4 regions of the Paenibacillus sp. FSL F4-0122 genome follow, and region 2 is predicted to be linked to each of the others. Evidence: predicted binding sites of a transcription regulator. Region 2 holds the regulator's gene; each other region holds the start of a gene.
What was found. The regulator Rex, encoded in region 2, represses fermentation and respiration genes when NADH is low (regulators of the CRP and FNR family bind a similar motif). The targets are predictions, from matches to a motif close to TTGTGAAATATTTCACAA.
Positions count from the first base shown of each region.

Region 1: pflB (formate C-acetyltransferase) is a predicted target of Rex. The motif match lies at 2,377-2,394, and genes of this name have one in related genera.
Region 3: MHH49_RS06415 (flavocytochrome c) is a predicted target of Rex. The motif match lies at 1,825-1,842, and genes of this name have one in related genera.
Region 4: MHH49_RS25270 (cytochrome ubiquinol oxidase subunit I) is a predicted target of Rex. The motif match lies at 965-982, and genes of this name have one in related genera.

Region 1 is NZ_JBBODI010000001.1:4,440,677-4,445,377, forward strand. It holds gene adhE (bifunctional acetaldehyde-CoA/alcohol dehydrogenase) at 1-2,232, shown strand, start outside; gene pflB (formate C-acetyltransferase) at 2,485-4,701, shown strand, end outside.
Region 2 is NZ_JBBODI010000001.1:4,753,960-4,758,660, reverse strand. It holds gene MHH49_RS20670 (hypothetical protein) at 1-292, opposite strand, end outside; gene MHH49_RS20665 (cell wall elongation regulator TseB-like domain-containing protein) at 703-1,221, opposite strand; gene MHH49_RS20660 (amidohydrolase) at 1,394-2,695, opposite strand; gene MHH49_RS20655 (redox-sensing transcriptional repressor Rex) at 2,682-3,335, opposite strand; gene dinG (ATP-dependent DNA helicase DinG) at 3,466-4,701, opposite strand, start outside.
Region 3 is NZ_JBBODI010000001.1:1,520,247-1,524,947, forward strand. It holds gene MHH49_RS06405 (response regulator transcription factor) at 1-110, opposite strand, end outside; gene MHH49_RS06410 (histidine kinase) at 85-1,671, opposite strand; gene MHH49_RS06415 (flavocytochrome c) at 1,944-3,734, shown strand; gene MHH49_RS06420 (helix-turn-helix transcriptional regulator) at 4,194-4,526, shown strand; gene MHH49_RS06425 (DUF1129 family protein) at 4,520-4,701, shown strand, end outside.
Region 4 is NZ_JBBODI010000001.1:5,777,365-5,782,065, reverse strand. It holds gene MHH49_RS25275 (hypothetical protein) at 1-580, shown strand, start outside; gene MHH49_RS25270 (cytochrome ubiquinol oxidase subunit I) at 1,147-2,511, shown strand; gene MHH49_RS25265 (cytochrome d ubiquinol oxidase subunit II) at 2,508-3,524, shown strand; gene cydD (thiol reductant ABC exporter subunit CydD) at 3,593-4,701, shown strand, end outside.

The sequences.
Region 1 (4,701 bases), 310 kb from region 2:
ACGATGTTTAAAGCGTTGATTTCGATTAAGACACGGAACCCTATTATATTCGGTTTCCACCCATCTGCGCAAGAGTGTAGTGCAGCTGCTGCTAGAATTCTTCATGATGCGGCTGTAAAAGCTGGCGCACCTGAGAATTGTATCCAATGGATTGAAATGCCAACAATGGACAAAACAAACGCTTTGATGAACAACCCTGACGTTGCACTTATTCTCGCAACAGGCGGTTCAGCAATGGTAAAAGCAGCTTATAGCTGTGGTAAACCAGCTCTTGGCGTAGGTCCTGGTAACGTACCTGCATTCATCGAAAAGAGCGCGGATATCGATCAAGCCGTAACGGACATCATTCTTTCCAAAACATTTGATAATGGTATGATCTGTGCTTCCGAGCAAGCTGTTATTATCGAAGAACCAATCTTTGATCAAGTGAAAAAGAAAATGATCGCTAATGGCTGCTACTTTGTTAACAAAGAAGAAGCTGCCAAACTTACTAGCGGCGCTATGAACGTTGATAAATGTGCGGTTAACCCAGCAATCGTTGGACAATCCGCAGTGAAAATTGCTGAAATGTGCGGCATTCAAGTTCCTGCCGGCACTAAGATTCTGGTAGCAGAACTTGAAGGTGTAGGCACTAAATATCCATTGTCCGCTGAAAAATTGAGTCCTGTGCTTGCTTGCTACAAAGTTAAAAACGCAGATCAAGGTATCGAACGCGCAGCACAAGTTGTTGAATTTGGTGGTATGGGCCATAGTTCGGCTATCCACTCCAACAACGAAGAAGTAATCATGAAGTTCTCCAACCGTCTGCAAACAGGACGTATTCTCGTTAACTCGCCTTCCACTCATGGTGCGATCGGCGATATCTATAACACTAACATCCCTTCGTTGACGCTGGGCTGCGGATCTTATGGTCGTAACTCCGTGTCGCAAAACGTTACAGCAATTAATTTGATCAACGTGAAAAGGGTGAATCGTCGTACCGTGAATATGCAATGGTTTAAAGTACCTGACAAGATATATTTCGAAAAAGGCGCTACTCAGTACCTGACCAAAATGCCTGATATCACACGTGTCGCAATTATCACTGACCCAATGATGGTTAAGCTCGGATATGTTGAGAGAGTTGAACATTACCTGCGTCAACGCCAAACTCCTGTAGCGATAGAAGTGTTCTCGGAAGTTGAACCAGATCCATCGACAACTACAGTTGAAAAAGGTACAGCAATGATGAACAGATTCCAACCGGACTGCATCATCGCACTTGGTGGTGGTTCCCCAATGGATGCTGCAAAAGGAATGTGGTTATTCTATGAACATCCAGACGCAGACTTTAACGGTCTGAAACAAAAATTCATGGATATCCGTAAACGGGTTTACAAATTTCCTAAACTTGGAAACAAAGCTAAGTTTGTAGCGATTCCAACTACTTCGGGTACGGGTTCGGAAGTAACATCTTTCGCAGTTATTACCGATAAAACAACTGAACAACACACTAAATATCCTTTGGCTGACTACGAGCTAACTCCAGACGTAGCTATCATTGATCCAGAGTTCGTATATAGCTTGCCAAAAACTGCTGTAGCTGATACAGGTATGGACGTATTGACACATGCCATCGAAGCTTATGTATCTGTTATGGCGAGTGACTACACTGATGGTCTGGCAATTAAAGCAATCCAATTGGTATTCCAATACCTTGAAAAATCGGCGCTTGAAGGCGACAGAGTTGCCCGTGAGAAAATGCATAACGCATCAACACTTGCTGGTATGGCCTTTGCTAATGCTTTCCTGGGTATTAACCACAGTTTGGCGCATAAATGGGGCGGTCAATATCACACTGCTCACGGTCGTACTAATGCGATCCTTATGCCACACGTTATTCGTTACAATGCTAAGAAACCTACGAAGTTCGCTTCGTTCCCTAAATATTCACACTTCGTAGCTGACGAGCGTTATGCAGAAATCGCCCGTATTCTGGGATTGCCAGCTCGCACAACTGAAGAAGGTGTAACTAGCCTGATCAATGCTATTCGCGATATGAACAAAAAACTGGGTATCGAAGAATCCTTCCAACAACTGGGCTTTGATCCTAAGGATTTTGAATCCCGTGTAGATTACTTGGCTGACCGTGCATTTGAAGATCAATGTACAACTGCCAATCCTAAGCTGCCACTGGTATCTGAACTTGCAGATGTGTACCGTAATGCTTTCTACGGAAGATTTGATAATTAATATTTGGTTAAGTAGATAATAGGATGGTTGTGGACTAGATATAAGTGACAAATATCACCGGAAAGGTGATATTTGTCACAGTCTATTTATAGAAAATAAACTAAAATGTTTATATAAACAACGGTCCCATACATGGAACAATGATTGTGAATTTTCGAACAACCATATCTTTCTTGGGATCACGAGACACGGGATCAACCTTCAAGCCCGCGATCTCTACAAATATTATAAATATAGATGGAGGGATTTAGCATGTCGGTGATTGAAAAAGATGTACAAGAAGTGAAATCCGGTTGGAGAAGTTTTACAAAAGGTAAATGGTCCAGAAAAGTTGACGTTAACAACTTTATCGCAAGTAACATTAAGCCTTATGAAGGAAACGAAGAATTCCTCGTAGGACCTACTAGTAACACAACTGAACTATGGAAGATTATTTCCCAATTGAGCAAGGAAGAAAGAGAAAGAGGCGGCGTATGGGATGTTTCCCTAGATACTGTCTCCACAATCACTTCACATGCTCCAGGCTACATTGACAAAGACAAGGAACAAATTGTAGGCGTACAGACTGACGCTCCTTTCAAACGTTCCATCCAGCCATTTGGCGGGATCAAGATGATGGTTGATGCTACGAAGGCTTACGGCTTCGAGCTTCCACAAAACATCGTTGACATGTTTACGAACATTCGCAAAACGCATAACCAAGGCGTATTTGATGCATATACACCAGACATGAGAGCTGTGCGTAAATCCGGCGTAATTACAGGTCTTCCTGATGCTTACGGCCGCGGACGCATCATCGGCGACTACCGCCGCATTGCTCTGTACGGTATTGATTTCCTCATTAAAGACAAAAAACAACAACAAACTGAGCTTGAAGTTGATTCCATGACTGAAGATATTATTCGTTTGCGTGAAGAGCTGTCCGAGCAAATTCGTGCACTTGGCGAATTGAAAGAAATGGCAGCCGCTCATGGTATGGATATTTCCAGACCAGCGACCAACTTCAAAGAAGCTACTCAATGGGTATACTTCGGGTATCTTGCAGCAGTTAAAGAGCAAAATGGTGCAGCGATGTCCCTAGGCCGTGTGTCCTCTTTCTTGGACATCTATGCAGAACGCGATATTGCTGAAGGTACTTTGACTGAAGAACAAGTACAAGAAATCGTCGATCATTTCGTAATGAAACTGCGTATCGTGAAATTCTTGCGTACACCTGACTATAATGATCTGTTCTCCGGTGACCCAACATGGGTAACTGAATCCATCGGTGGTATGGCTGAAGACGGAACAACTCGTGTTACCAAGAACAGCTTCCGTTTCTTGAACACCCTGTACAACTTGGGTCCAGCTCCGGAACCAAACTTAACTGTACTGTGGTCCGAAAAATTGCCTGAAGCCTTCAAAAAATATTGTGCTAAGGTTTCCATTGAAACTAGTGCAATTCAGTATGAAAATGACGATGTAATGCGTCCATACTGGGGTGAAGATTATGCGATTGCTTGCTGCGTATCTCCAATGCGTATCGGTAAACAAATGCAGTTCTTCGGCGCTCGTGCCAACCTGGCAAAAGCATTGCTGTATGCTATCAATGGTGGTATAGACGAAAAATCCGGAGCACAAGTTGGACCGGAATTCCCAGCGATCACTTCTGAATATCTGGATTATGACGAAGTAATGAAACGTTTCAAACCGATGATGGAGTGGTTGGCTAAAACTTATGTTAACACTTTGAACATCATTCACTATATGCATGACAAATATTCTTACGAACGTATCGAAATGGCGCTGCATGACCGTGACATTCTGCGTACGATGGCTTGTGGTATTGCTGGGCTGTCCGTTGCAGCTGACTCACTAAGCGCAATTAAATACGCCAAAGTAAAACCTATTCGTAACGAACAAGGTATTGCGATCGACTTCGAAACCGAAGGCGAATTCCCTTGCTACGGTAACAATGACGATGCTGTAGACAGCATCGCAGTAGAATTGGTTGAAACCTTCATGACTATGATCCGTAAAAACAAAACATATCGTGATTCTGTGCCAACTCAATCGGTACTGACCATTACTTCGAATGTAGTGTACGGTAAGAAGACAGGTACTACACCTGACGGACGTAAGAAAGGTGAACCTTTCGCACCGGGTGCTAACCCAATGCACGGACGTGACAAGAAAGGCGCCTTGGCTTCCCTGAACTCTGTAGCTAAACTGCCTTACTCCGATGCACAAGATGGTATCTCTAACACGTTCTCCATCGTACCTAAGGCACTTGGTAAAGACGAGGATTCCCGTAAGTCTAACCTGGTACACATGATGGATGGATACTTCCATAACAACGCTCAGCATTTGAATGTTAACGTATTTAACCGTGAACAGCTGATGGACGCTATGGAGCACCCAGAGAACTATCCACAATTGACTATTCGTGTATCCGGCTATGCAGTTAACTTCATCAAGCTGACTCGCGAA
Region 2 (4,701 bases):
TGGAGTTCTGTTCTACATCAAGTTTCAGTGTACGTCCATCAATCATCGATTTTCCTTCTTTAGAGACGTACTGAACCAGTTCACGTAATTTCGTGCCTGGCTGGAGATCAAGTTTCAAAGTGACCTCATTGCGGTTAATACTGATATGAGAATCATTGACGCCCTCATATTGAGATACAATCTTCTGAAGTGGTTCCTGCATTGCAAACTGACGATACAAAAAGAAGCCACCAAACAATAGAGTAGCCGACAGTAGAGACGTTATCAGCACAGGTACAAGACGTAATTTCAAGAAACGTCCTCCTCTCAAAGATGACAAAATATAAAGCTCAGTATAATAATTTATAGCTACTTGAGAGCTCATCAGAGAGACTGAAGTCTCTTATTGCTGTTCTAATTACAAGTAGTAGTATATCACAGGTGTATATACTAATTTCAAAATAAATGTGAATATATTTAAAATTTAATTTTTTAAATATTTCCATCAATACCAAATATATTCCTCGTTTTCGACAAAATCGGCCTTGATTTTTAATCAATCGGCCTATTTTTGTATGTGAATTTAAGAGAATATTCGGTGATAACCACCCATTCAGTATATCACTTAGTATATCACTTTTGTACATCAAATAAATGTAAACAAGCGAACTTATAATAAGTTCGCTTGTTTACATTGCCACCCTTAATTTCCTTATGTTCGGCTTAACTTTTAGGTAAACTGTAACCTTCACCCATTCGGGACCCATCCGAAAACCGATAAAATTGATAATAATACCGACCGCTCTGTTTATAAAAAAGCTGCCAAGCATACTCTCCGTTATATACTCCCGGCAGCAAGCGTTCAATCGTTATGTCCGGAAGATCAGCTTTGATAATGCCGCGTATTTGGGCTTCTGAGGTTCCTTTACTTAGTTCCTCAGCAAACACTGCGTCGTCGCCTTCAGCAAATTTTCCATCTACCGTAAAGCGGACCCAGACCATAAGAGCAGTCCCGGCTTCATTTTTTCCTGTTAAAACCCAGTACACTGCATTTTCATCCCAAACCGATTTTTGTGCTTTGGTTACCTCTGTTAGACCCGCTCTGGTTTTGGCAACATCCTTGGCGATATCCTGCTCGTTCCATTGATCTTTCATAATATAGGCATAGAACTGGATAAGTCCAAACCCCAGGAGCAGAATCAGAACTGACCCCAGGAGGATCCATTTTTTCCTTTTCTTCAAGGTACAGCTCCCTTTCTAGTAATATATCTTTTTTGATTATATAACACACCCGCGTGTTTATCCAAAATTTCATAATTTTCTAGCTTTCCCAGCCTTTAAAATGTACAAAAGGCCGCAACTTTTGCTAAAAGCAAAAAGTCGCAGCCTATTATTTATTCGTTATTATCCAGACTTAACGCTTCAATAAACCTTCGAAGGCTTCTTGCGCTTTACGCCGGATAGCTTCCTCATCCAGGGTTAAGCATTGCCCATGCTTGATGACCTGTTTACCATTCACCCACACATGCTCAACATCCTTAGCGCTAGCAGAGTAAACTGCATGAGACAACAGATCTGTGTGTGGCAGCAAATGCGGCTGATCTATATCAATTGCAATGAAATCAGCTTTCATCCCAACAGCAAGTCTACCTACATTATTTAAAAAGATGGACTGGGCGCCATATTCTGTAGCCATACGTAGAGCTTCTGGAGCTGGAACAGCCGTTGGATCACCGCTGACACCCTTATGAATGAGAGCTGCAAGCCGCATCTCTTCAAACATATCCAAGTTATTGTTGCTGGCCGCGCCATCCGTGCCAAGAGACACCTTCACACCAGCTTTTAGAAGATCAGTAACCCGAGCCACTCCGCTAGCCAGCTTCAAATTACTGCCCGGATTATGAGAGACACCCACATTATGGCGAGCCAAGATCTCAATCTCTTCATCATTTAAATGAACACCATGTGCAACTATCGAGGGACGTGTGAACATTCCAAGCTTCTCTAAGTGAGCTACAGGACGCAACCCGTAATCCGCCACATTTTGTTCCACTTCACGTTTCGTTTCGGACATATGCGTATGCATCGGTAAATCCAGATCATGCGCTGCCTGCACGAACTTAACCAGGAAGTCCGGAGGGCAAGTATAAGGGGCGTGCGGCGAGATCATAGTAGTAATTCTACCGTCCGCCTTTCCATGCCAGTTACGGGCAAAAGAAATCGCTTCCGCAAGCTTGTGATTCTGTACATCCTCTGGACATAACCCGATCACACCACGCATCAATACGGAACGGATACCTGATAACTCAGCTACCTCAGCTACTCGGTCCATATGATCATACATATCGAGGAAGGTCGTAGTTCCACCCTTCAGCATTTCCAATACAGATAAGGAGGTTCCCCAGTATACATCATCACCGGTGAACTTTTCCTCCATCGGCCACATTTTCTCCTGAAGCCACACTTGTAGCGCTAAATCATCTCCATATCCACGCAGCAAAGACATCGCCGCATGACCATGTGTGTTTACAAGTCCAGGCATGAACAGCAGACGACTGCCATCAACCACTTGCACTCCAGCTTCCATCTGAGGCTCTTCTTTTCCTATGTAAGTGATTAAATCATCTTCAATAGTCATATATCCACTCAGAACCGGCTCATCCGTTCCCGGAGTCAGAAAATACCCGCCCTTAATTATCGTTTTATTGCTGTTCATGTTCGCTTTCTTCCTTTCCATCCCGCAAGTAATAAGCAAGACTTTGCAGATCAGTTGTAAAATCAGCTGCATGCACCCGGATATTCGGTGGTGTCTTCAGAATCACAGGGGCAAAGTTCAAAATCGCTTCAATCCCAGAAGAAATGAGAATATCTGCTACATTTTGAGCTTCTGAATCAGGTACGGTAATAATGGCAATGCGAATACCTTGCTCACGAATCGTGCTGCCTAGTTCATCCATTGGTTGCACAGTAAGGGAGTTGATCTTACGTCCAACCTTAGGAGCGTACGAATCAAATATAGCCGTGATTTTCATTGTATCTTTAAGATATGCATTGTAATTAGACAAGGCATGTCCGAGATTACCTGCCCCTACTAAAGCTACATTAAGCTGTTGATCCAGCTTCAGAATATGACGGATTTTCTCAATAAGATACGTTACATCATAGCCGATACCTTTTCTGCCGAAGTCACCAAAATACGCTAAATCCTTACGAATCTGTGCGGGATTAAGATCAAGCTTTTGTCCAAGTTCCTGAGAGGAAACTGTTAATATTTCGCGATTCTGGAGATCATTCAAAAAACGCAAATACACAGGTAGTCTGCGAACAACGGCTTCTGATATTTTATCCGATTTCATATTTTTCCTCCTAAAAATAGTAATGTTCTTGTGAAAATCCATATTCAAACGTATACCTCTCCTTATTAAGGGCGGTACTGTAACTTACCGCCCTTAAGGATAAGGAGGAGCTAAACTGAAGACGAGCATTTTAAGAAGCGCCGCCATCCTCTAGCCATTCCGCTATGCGGGGGACCATTTGATCAGTCAGCATATGCTCCATTTTGGGACCAGGCAATGAATAAAGGAAATACTTCCCGTAATGAGATTCAATAACCCTTGTATCATAAACAATAACTATTCCGCGATCCTGCGCCGTGCGAACCAGTCTTCCGAATCCCTGCTTAAAACGAATAACCGCTTGAGGAACAGATAATTTCATGAACGGATTCTTCTTCTGGGCCTGCAATAACTCCGACTTCGCTTCCGCCAACGGGTGATTCGGTGGTTGAAACGGAAGTCTCACGATGGCCAGGCAAGTCAGTGCTTCACCTGGAATATCTACACCTTCCCAGAAGCTGCTCGTCCCCAGCAGAACGGATGCTGCACTGTCCTGAAAGCGGCGGATCAGCTTGCTCCGGCTGCCACCTTCCACGCCTTGACCAAGCACCGTAATCTCTTGTGAGGCCAAAGCCTCTTTAAGCGGATCATATACCTGACGCAGCATTTTATAAGAAGTAAACAGAACCAGCATCCGCCCACGTGTTGTTTTGGCAGCTTCTGCTAACGACTGTACGAGTGTATCGACAAATCGAGCATCGCCCACACTGCCCTTCACACTAGGAAAATCACGCGGTATAACTAGCAGCGCCTGCTCGCGATACTTAAAGGGAGATGGAAGGAGTGAGGTCATTAGACGTCCCTCTTCCGCAGCTTCGTTAAGTCCGAGATTATCAATCATAAACTGAAAAGATTTATCTACAGACAGCGTCGCCGAGGTAAGCACGATGCTTTTTTTCTTATCGAAGAACAACTCTTTAAGCTGGCTGCTAACATCCACAGGGACGGCATACATCTGCAGTGATTTGCTGCGGTAATTTCCATTTGCCTCCAGCCAATATACTACATTATCGTCATTCAGCCCCATAAAGAATCTTACTTGCTCACGTATGGAAGCCAAATCCTTAAATAAACCGCTAATATCAGTAACAAGACTGTCTGCTGAGGATTGGCTTTCCTGGTCACGCATCTCATTAAGCATTTTATCACCCTTACGGATGATGTCGCTTAACGTCAGATTCATAGTGTTCTCAAGCGCAACTAATTCATCCCAATCCTTCGGCTTACGGGCGGGAAGCAAACGCATAACCAGTTGTCCCGCTTCCCCTGCTGCCGCATCACTGCGTTCCGGCAAAAGGCTGAACAGCTTGTCGCTGAGTGCATCCCA
Region 3 (4,701 bases), 3.2 Mb from region 2:
GCACTTTTCGCTTCTCCTGCAACCTCAAAAAGATACGGACTCTCCTCAATGTATTGTCGCAAGCCTTTGCGAATGATCGTTTCATCATCGACGATGACAATCTTCCACATCTTCATTCCACTCCCCGTCCAAAGGTATTCGAATGACCATAACGGTAATGCCATCTTCGCTCTTCACTTCAAGGCCATATGGCACCCCGTAAGCTAGTCGAATGCGATGGTTTACACTGTATAGCCCAAAGCCTGTGGCAGAACGATCATATTTATCATCAATTAGGGCTTGATTTATCTGTTCAAGCTTCTCTTCAGGAATCATAACCCCATTATTTTCAACCTTAATGACCAAATAATCTACCTGTTTATATGCTGTGATCGAAATTTTGCACTTTTGATCCCCAAGTGGCTTAATCCCGTGATAAATCGCATTTTCCACCAACGGCTGCAGCATGAAGCGAACGACTTGGCACTGAGCAAGCTTTTCATCATATCGAAGCTCGTAGTCCAGAATCTCCTCATATCGCACACCTTGAATATGAAGATAACTCTCGACATGGTACAACTCCTGATCAAGAAGAATGTAGGGACTGCCTGTGCCAAGCCCTAATCGGAAATACGCGCTAAGCGCTTCCACCATCTCCACCACATTGTCTGCTCCATGTTCCGTTGCCATCCACTGGATCGTATCCAATGTGTTGTATAAAAAGTGCGGCTTGATCTGCTCATGAATCAGTCTGAGTTCCATCTCCTTTCGGTCCTGCTCCACAGCGTATAATTGAACAAGCATGTCATTGAAGCTTCGTCCAAGATCGCCGATCTCATCCGAGCGCGTAACATCTGCTCGTATGGTTTGGTTGCCGTTCTGCACATTTTCCATTACCTGGCGAAGCGACTGAATTGGACGAATAATGGAAGAAGCAAGCAGCACCAGAAAGACGATAAATGCACTACCGATAAGAACGCCTACCAGCAATGCAGTCCGCTGGGTTTTGATCACCGCTAACGATAGACTTGAATTCGGTACTTTGAGTACTAACTTCCAGCCTTCCACATTTTGAATTGGAGCCTCAAATACACTCATGTTCTTCTTATCTGTTGTATCCTCCGCTCCATCTTCTTCACCCAGCTCTCTGCAATCGACGATAAGCTGGCCTGACTGGTCATATAGCATTACATCTTGAGCAATCTCCTTCATCTTCTTGACGGAGACGGCTGCGGCAATATAAGCTACCTCATCATTCACCGATGGATTCACGCGATAAAGAATGACGACGATTTCGGCTGCATTCGCTTTGGATACGATCGGGTTGCTCACCACATAATTGGAATCTGAATTCAGCAGTTTTCGATAGTAGGGTCGGTTTAGTATCGAAAAAGGCTTGTCTCTTGCTGACCAGGAATTTCCGTGAATATCCACCACGCGTATGGATTCGTACTCTACTTTCTTCTTCGCCTCGAACTTATCGAACTCTTGCAGCAATTCATCTCGTGTCCACTGATGGTCCGAAGCTAGAGAAGCAAGCATGTCTATCTCTCCAATGCGCTGATTAAACCAATAATCAATCTGGTCGCTGCGTGCAGTAACCACTTGCTGCGTTAAGTTCTTATTCAAAGGGACAACCGTATGGTTCATCTCCAAATATATTGTTACAAGCAATGCAACGAACAGCAGCAAGAAGCAGCCTCCTGCGATTAACGTAATTTTTAAGTGAATTGATTTCATTGTAATCATAGCCCTTCACAATATCCGTTTCTTACATGCCCGAAAAAGACAAAAAAACACTAATCTGTGCAAATACATAATGCTGTACTAAATCTATAATAAGTCTTGTGCATATTTTCACATGAAATAACATTCATGTCTAGGCTAGAGATAAAGGATTTGCCTAGCAAATCTTCCTCTCCCTAGTGTATGTAACCAATCCACAACAGAATGAAGGAGATATTATGCGAACTCACACGAAAAAGCTGTTATCTATTCTACTAGTCCTCAGTCTTATGTTCACGCTTGCTGCCTGCGGCGGTAAAGATGCAGCACCCGCTGCAGATGCAAACGGAGTTCAAGTCTTTGAAGGAGTTGGGCAAGGTAAACATGGCGATATCAAAGTACAAGTTTCCTTATTAGATAACAAGATCACTGACATTAAAGTGACAGAGCATAAGGAAAATGAAGTACTTGCAGAACCTGTTTATACGCAGCTCAAGCAAGATGTCATGGCAACTAACAGCGCAAAAGTTGATGCCATTAGCGGATCTACAGTTACAAGCAAAGGATATCTCGAAGCCATTCAAGATGCAATTACGAAGTCTGGACTTACCCTTGTCGCTGGCGCTGCAGTCAGTGGAAGCAAAGACAAAGAAGAAGTCGAGCAAACCTATGATGTTGTCGTCATCGGTGCCGGGGGTGCTGGCTTTAGTGCGGCTATCGAAGCGAAGAGCGCTGGAGCTAATGTAGTTCTGCTCGAGAAAATGCCAGCTGTTGGCGGCAACACATTGATCTCCGGTGGTGAGATGAATGCGCCGGACAACTGGGTTGAACGTGCTCTTGGCATCACAGATGACACGGCTGACTTGTTCTATGATGATACGATGAAAGGCGGAGACAACCTCGGGGATCCAAAGATGGTTCGTATTCTTGCCGACAATGCTCTAGCATCTGCCGAATGGCTGCGCGATGATATCAAGGTAGAGTTCTTACCTGATCATCTGTTCCAATTTGGAGGCCATTCCAGAAAACGTGCGTTGATTCCTGTAGGTCATACAGGTGTTGAATTGATTACTAAGTTAAAAGCCAAAACAGACACTGATCAAATCACGATCAAAACGAATATGAAAGCCGAAACCTTGCTGAAGGACGAAAGCGGCAAAGTAACAGGTGTAACTGCGACTTCGGGTACTGGCGACAAGATCACATTCCATGCGAACAAAGGCGTCATCATCGCTACCGGTGGTTTTGGATCCAATGTAGAGATGCGTAAGAAGTATAACCCTACAATGGATGAAAAATATATGACTACCGATACACCAGGATCTACAGGTGACGGTATCGTTATGGCAGAAACGATTGGCGCCAAACTAACAAACATGGAGAGTATTCAAACGTATCCAATCTGTAATCCTGAGACAGGTGTTATTTCCCTGGTTGCAGATTCCCGCTTCGATGGTGCGATCCTGATTAACCAAGAAGGCAAGCGCTTCGTTGAGGAATTAGAACGTCGTGACGTTATTTCTAAAGCAATTCTTGCCCAAACGGGCGGATATACGTATCAATTATGGAATCAAGGCATTGAGGATATCGGTAAAACGATAGAAGTTCATCAAGACGAATACGATCAACTCGTTAAACAAGGCTTGCTCTTTAAAGCCGATACGATTGAAGAGGCAGCTGATTTCTTCAAAATTGACGTGAACACTTTGAAAGAAACGATTAATAAAGTAAATGATTATGCGAAAACAGGTAAAGACCTTGATTTCAAACATCGCGGTGGATTGAAATCTCTTGAAAAAGGCCCTTACTACATCGAAAAAGCTGTACCCTCCGTTCACCATACAATGGGCGGCTTGGTGATCGACGAGAAGACTCGCGTATTGAATGAAAAAGGCGAGGTCATCACTGGGCTGTTCGCTGCAGGTGAAGTAACAGGGGTCATTCATGGTGCAAACCGTCTTGGCGGTAATGCCATCGCTGATATCTTCACATTCGGCCGGATTGCAGGCAAACAAGTTGTAGCAGAGTAATCTTATTTTTTGTGTAACTGCTCTATTAATAAGTTAGCCTTAAAAACGTGCAAGATAACTTGTAGAGTGCCGGTTGACTGCTAACTTTCAAGCTGCCCTCTATGACATAGCAAACCGCCCTGTCAGCAACATTGCGAACAGGGCGGTTTATTTATGTATTCGTGTCATCGTCATGAAAAAATAAGCACTGTGACTAAAAGTGTGACCACGAAGATCTTCACGATTTTTTTTATAGCGGAGCCTAGGGGCTACGCTCGTCAATTGCTACAGTATGTTCTATTATTAACGAAATAAAGTAACTTTCCAAAAAACATATTCCTCAAATGATAATATCTTGACTTGCATTACAAGTAACAATTGGATAGTATTTAATAGGTAGCTTGCAATACAAGCTACCTATTTATTTACTCAGTACCTTGTTGAACAATATAGCTAGAGGCTACAATTGGAGGAATGCACATGTTCACTCAAATGGTTAGAGGGGTGCTTGAGGGATGTCTTCTTGCAATCATTGATGAAGAGGAAACATACGGATATGAAATTATGGAAAAGCTTGCTCTTAGTGGCTTCGTGTTCGCAAAGGAAGGGAGCATCTATCCCCTCTTACTTCGTCTGGAGAAAGAAAATATTGTAGCAAGTACACTACGTCCCTCTGCATCGGGGCCTAACCGCAAATACTATCGCCTAACCCTAAAAGGAGAACAGCAGCTTCAATTATTCCGTGGAAATTGGAACGAACTAAGTAATGCGGTAAACAGTATTATAAAAAAAGAGGATGGTGCTAAATGCTGAACGAAAAAAACAAATCCCTCTTAAACGAAATGAGATTCTACATTCAGAGCAACTCTGCCGTATCGGATACCAGCGCTAGTGAGATCCTCATGGAACTCGAAGATCATTTATTAACGGCTCAGCGGGAGGGGAAATCATTCGAACAAGTATTTGGCCAAGATCCCAAGTCCTTTTG
Region 4 (4,701 bases), 1.0 Mb from region 2:
GCAGGAGCAGCCGGAACGTACGATGATTTTCGCTTTTGTGACAGGACATTTTAGATTACCGGAGTTCAAAGGGTCCTCTCAGGCAACTTCCACCTGGATGGAGGGGCATCGAGAGCTGTGGGATGGCAAGAATGGTCATTTAAAAGCTGTAGCTGGAATTACGGTTGAGCATTTAGGCAGCATGGAGTGGAAGGACGATGATACGGGTCATTATGGTCCAACTGGACAAATAAGTACAGAATATACGTATGCAGGCAATGAAATGATGGCAGCCATTTGGCTGAAGGCTATTGAAAAGACAGATAGCACACGTACTGTATTATTGCGTGGACATAACAAGTTTGAGTTTGGAGAGAGTCAGCCCTTATTTGAAGCAGGGATACCGGTGATTGGATTCATTCCAATGCCCGACTATCTGCTCGTGGATAGTGACAACAGAGAGATGGACAAATTTGATGCAAAGCTAATGCATACGCAAATTGTATCGTTGCTGAAAGCGGTCAAGCTAGTGGACGGAACGGAGACGACTAAACTCGGGAAGTCAGATGGGTATTCTTTTTTCTACGGTCGTACTAAATGATAGTGGCAGTTCAAGATTTGTCATGACGAAGATGACATTAGCTTGAATTCAAAAAACACTGATGATTTAAGTCAGTGTTTTTTTGTTGCAAAAAGGGGGTATATTACGGCTTAAAATGAGAAAATTTCGTTTTTTTGTTAGCATCGAAGTAGGAGGAAACTTGTGACATCACATATACGCTAATCAATCAATAGCTCCTTCGGGTGCTTTTTGTGTTATTCACTGAGTTGTTAGAAAGATTTGTCCCTTTCTTGAACGTTTAGGGATTAAGAGATGTCGATGATTGAAATACTTAAAATTTAAGATAAGATAACTTTAATTATTAGGCCACGTTATTAATTTGACTGCTCAGTAACAGGTAAATCAGGTTCGCCAACTCTTGCTTTGTGAAATTTTTCTCTTTTTACATAGCAAAGAACGAGGAATGTCATACTAAAACGAACAGGAAACGATGTCGCTGAGCCTTGCTAAACCTGATATTGAATGCAGCCTACAGTTAGCGGGCCTAATCATAAGTATCAACTTAAGACGAAAAATGAACAGAGTTTTGAAGGGAGCAGTAAAGAATGGCAATTGATACGGTGCTATGGAGCAGGCTAGTGACAGGCTTGACTCTCGGGTTCCACGTTATTTTTGCGACGATTGGCGTCGGTATACCGCTAATGATCGCTATAGCAGAGTTCATCGGGATCCGGAAGAAAGACCCCCATTATACACTTATGGCAAAGAGGTGGTCTCGAGGATTTGTCATTTCTGTGGCGGTTGGTGTTGTGACCGGTACAGCGATTTCACTACAGCTGGCCCTGGTATGGCCGAATTTTATGAAACTGGCTGGGAATGTCATTGCACTTCCGTTATTCATGGAGGTGTTCGCGTTCTTTTTCGAGGCTATCTTCCTGGGCATTTATTTGTATACGTGGGATCGGTTCAAAAATCCATATACCCATTGGCTGCTGACGATACCGATTGTCGCCGGGGCAGGCATGTCTGCCGTTTTTATTACGACGGTGAACGGATTCATGAACCAGCCTGAAGGCTTTGTCATGGAAGCAGGCCAATTCACAGCGATTAACCCGGTGCAAGCGATGCTGAATACGGCGACGTTCTCCAAAGTGTTCCATGTATTAAGCTCGGCCTATTTGACAGGAGCTGCCTTGTTAGCCGGGATTGCAGCCTTCGCGATGCTGAGAAAAGGTGTGTCCGCATACCACAAAAAATCTTTAAATCTCATGATGGCGGTCGTTTTACTATTCGGTTTGCTGAACACGTTAGCCGGTGATGTGTCCGCCAAGTTTTTGGCCGAGCATCAACCAGAGAAGCTTGCAGCGGCAGAGTGGCATTTTGAGACGAGTAGCAGTGTGGATTTGGTTCTATTGGGATGGCTGAATGCAGAGCATGAAGTTCTAGGGGCTCTTCATCTTCCGAAGCTGCTCAGCTTCCTGGCCTTTGGAGACTTTAATGCAGAGGTGACGGGGCTCGAGGAATTCCCCAAGGAAGAATGGCCACCACTTCTCGTTCATTATCTGTTTGATTTAATGGTCGGAATCGGATTTACTCTGCTCGCGATTTCGTTCCTATATTTTCTGTTTGTGTTCTGGAAAAAGCGTAATGAGCTTAACAAGTGGATGCTTCGCATCATCGCACTGAGCGCACCCCTCGCTTTTCTGGCTGTTGAGCTGGGCTGGTTTTATGCAGAGGTTGGCCGACAGCCGTGGATTATCCGTGGATATATGCGTGTTGAGGAGGCGGCCACGTCTTCACCGAATGTAAGAATTATATTCTTCACCTTATTGCTCTTGTACATCGTTCTCGGCAGTATGTGTGTAATCGTGCTAAGACGCTTGTTCAACAATAATCCGGCAGAAGCTGAGATGGAGAAATGGATGAAGGATCATCCTAATCAATCTACGGAAAAGGGGGGCACTGAATGATGAGTTACGAATTGATTGGCATCTCGGTGCTCTGGCTGTTTTTGTACGGCTATTTAATTATAGCTTCCATTGATTTCGGAGCGGGCTTCTTCGCCTTTTATGCCCGTTTAACGAAGCAGGATCATCTCATTAATCGTCTGATTTCGCGTTATTTATCACCCGTTTGGGAAATTACAAATGTATTTTTTATCTTTTTCTACATTGGCATCGTCGGTTTTTTTCCGGACACAGCCTATTATTATGGCTCCGCGTTACTTGTTCCGGGAAGCATTGCAGTGATTCTTCTTGCGATTCGCGGTTCATTCTATGCTTTTGAAAATTACGGTTCCAAGAAAAACATAGTATATCTTTTTTTGTACGGAGCTACAGGTTTGCTTATTCCAGCATCGTTGTCAGTGGCGCTAACTTTGTCTGAAGGCGGCTTTATCGTGAAGCAGGGGGAGACGGTTTCTCTGGATTACTGGGCGCTGTTTACCAATCCGTTATCGTGGAGTATCGTTGGACTGGCAATTGTGTCCGTTTTGTTCATTAGCGGCTCATTTCTGACATTTTACGCTTCTCGGGCAGAGGATCATTCCGCGTTGAAGCTGATGCGCAACTACGCCCTGTTTTGGAGCACACCGACGATAATCCTCGCACTTACAGCATTTATCTATTTGGGTCAACACAATGAGCGGCATTTTCAAAATATGATGGATTTATGGTGGTTGCTGGCACTTTCCGTTGCTTTCTTCATGATCGCGATGTGGCTATTATATAACGGACGCCGTTACGGATTAGCTTTTATATGCGTCATGTTGCAATTTTTCTGTGCCTTTTTCGCTTATGGAATTGGGCAATACCCTTATATTCTTGATCCGTATATCACGATTCAGAGCAGTGCAACTTCACCGGCAATGGGCTTAGCATTAGTTATTGTGTTTATCGGCGGTCTATGCCTGTTGATCCCATCCCTTATTCTGGTCTTCAGACTCTTCCTGTTTGATGCGGATTATGTAAAAGGGAAAAAATAAAGCTGATTAATCCATTACGGCATGTTTGAGGTTTCCCTACAAGCCTATATATAAAGGAGGTGTGATCTGTGAAGAGGAAATCCAGTTTGATTTCTCAACAAATGTCTTCACAAAGGAAAAACATGGCTCTCCTCGCAATCATTTCGCTCGGGCTTGGTATAGCTATTGTGAGTCAGGCTGGACTGCTTGCTGAAGCAGTCCAACGGATTTTTGTGGAGAGAGCTTCATTTTCATCGGTTATCCTGTTGCTCGGTATACTTCTGGCTATTATGGCTGTACGCACACTATTGTCTTATGGAAACGGTATTGTTGGCTTGCATATGGCAGCTGCTGCCAAGACAAATATGCGCGCAGCCGTGCTGCAAAACTTGACCCATGCTTCCATGCCTTCAACCCTTAGTGGACAGACGGGAGGGAAGGTCAGTATTGCTCTGGATGCTGTGGATGAGGCTGATAGTTATTTCAGTCAATACATGCCGCGTATGATGGAAGCTGCTATCATCCCGGTTCTGATTTTGGTCGTTACATTTATCCAACATGCCAACACGGGGTTCATTCTATTGTTTACTGCTCCGTTCATCCCGCTGTTCATGATTTTGGTAGGGCTGAAAACGAAGAACAAATCCGAAGAAAAATATGCGCAACTCGCTGAGTTTTCAGGGACGTTTCTGGACTCTCTTCAAGGACTGGTGACATTGAAAATATTTGGACGGGCTCACCGTCAGCAACAGGAGATTGAACGCAGTAGCTTGGGTTATCGTGATGCCACGATGGGTATTTTGAAGATTGCGTTTACGAATACATTCATGCTGGAATCAATCGTGATGCTAAGCATTGGTATTGTGGCTCTCGAACTGGCCATCCAGTTGCTTGTTTTCAAAGCTATGACGTTCCACACTGCCTTTTTCGTTTTGCTGCTCGTTCCCGAGTTTTACAACCTGTTAAAGAATACGGGAACAGCCTTTCACAGCGGCCGGACAAGTATGGGTGCGGTTCGTAAGGTGGAACAGATGCTTGAGGAAACGGCAGGGGAGAGCAGGGACGCTAATGGCATTGAAGGAGCATTAACAACCGATGGAATCGACGAGATCGACAGCATAGATAAGGTCGGGGATAGGACCGACAGAATAAGCAAACTGGAACTTGCCCATTCTGGAGACCTTTTAATACCACCGTC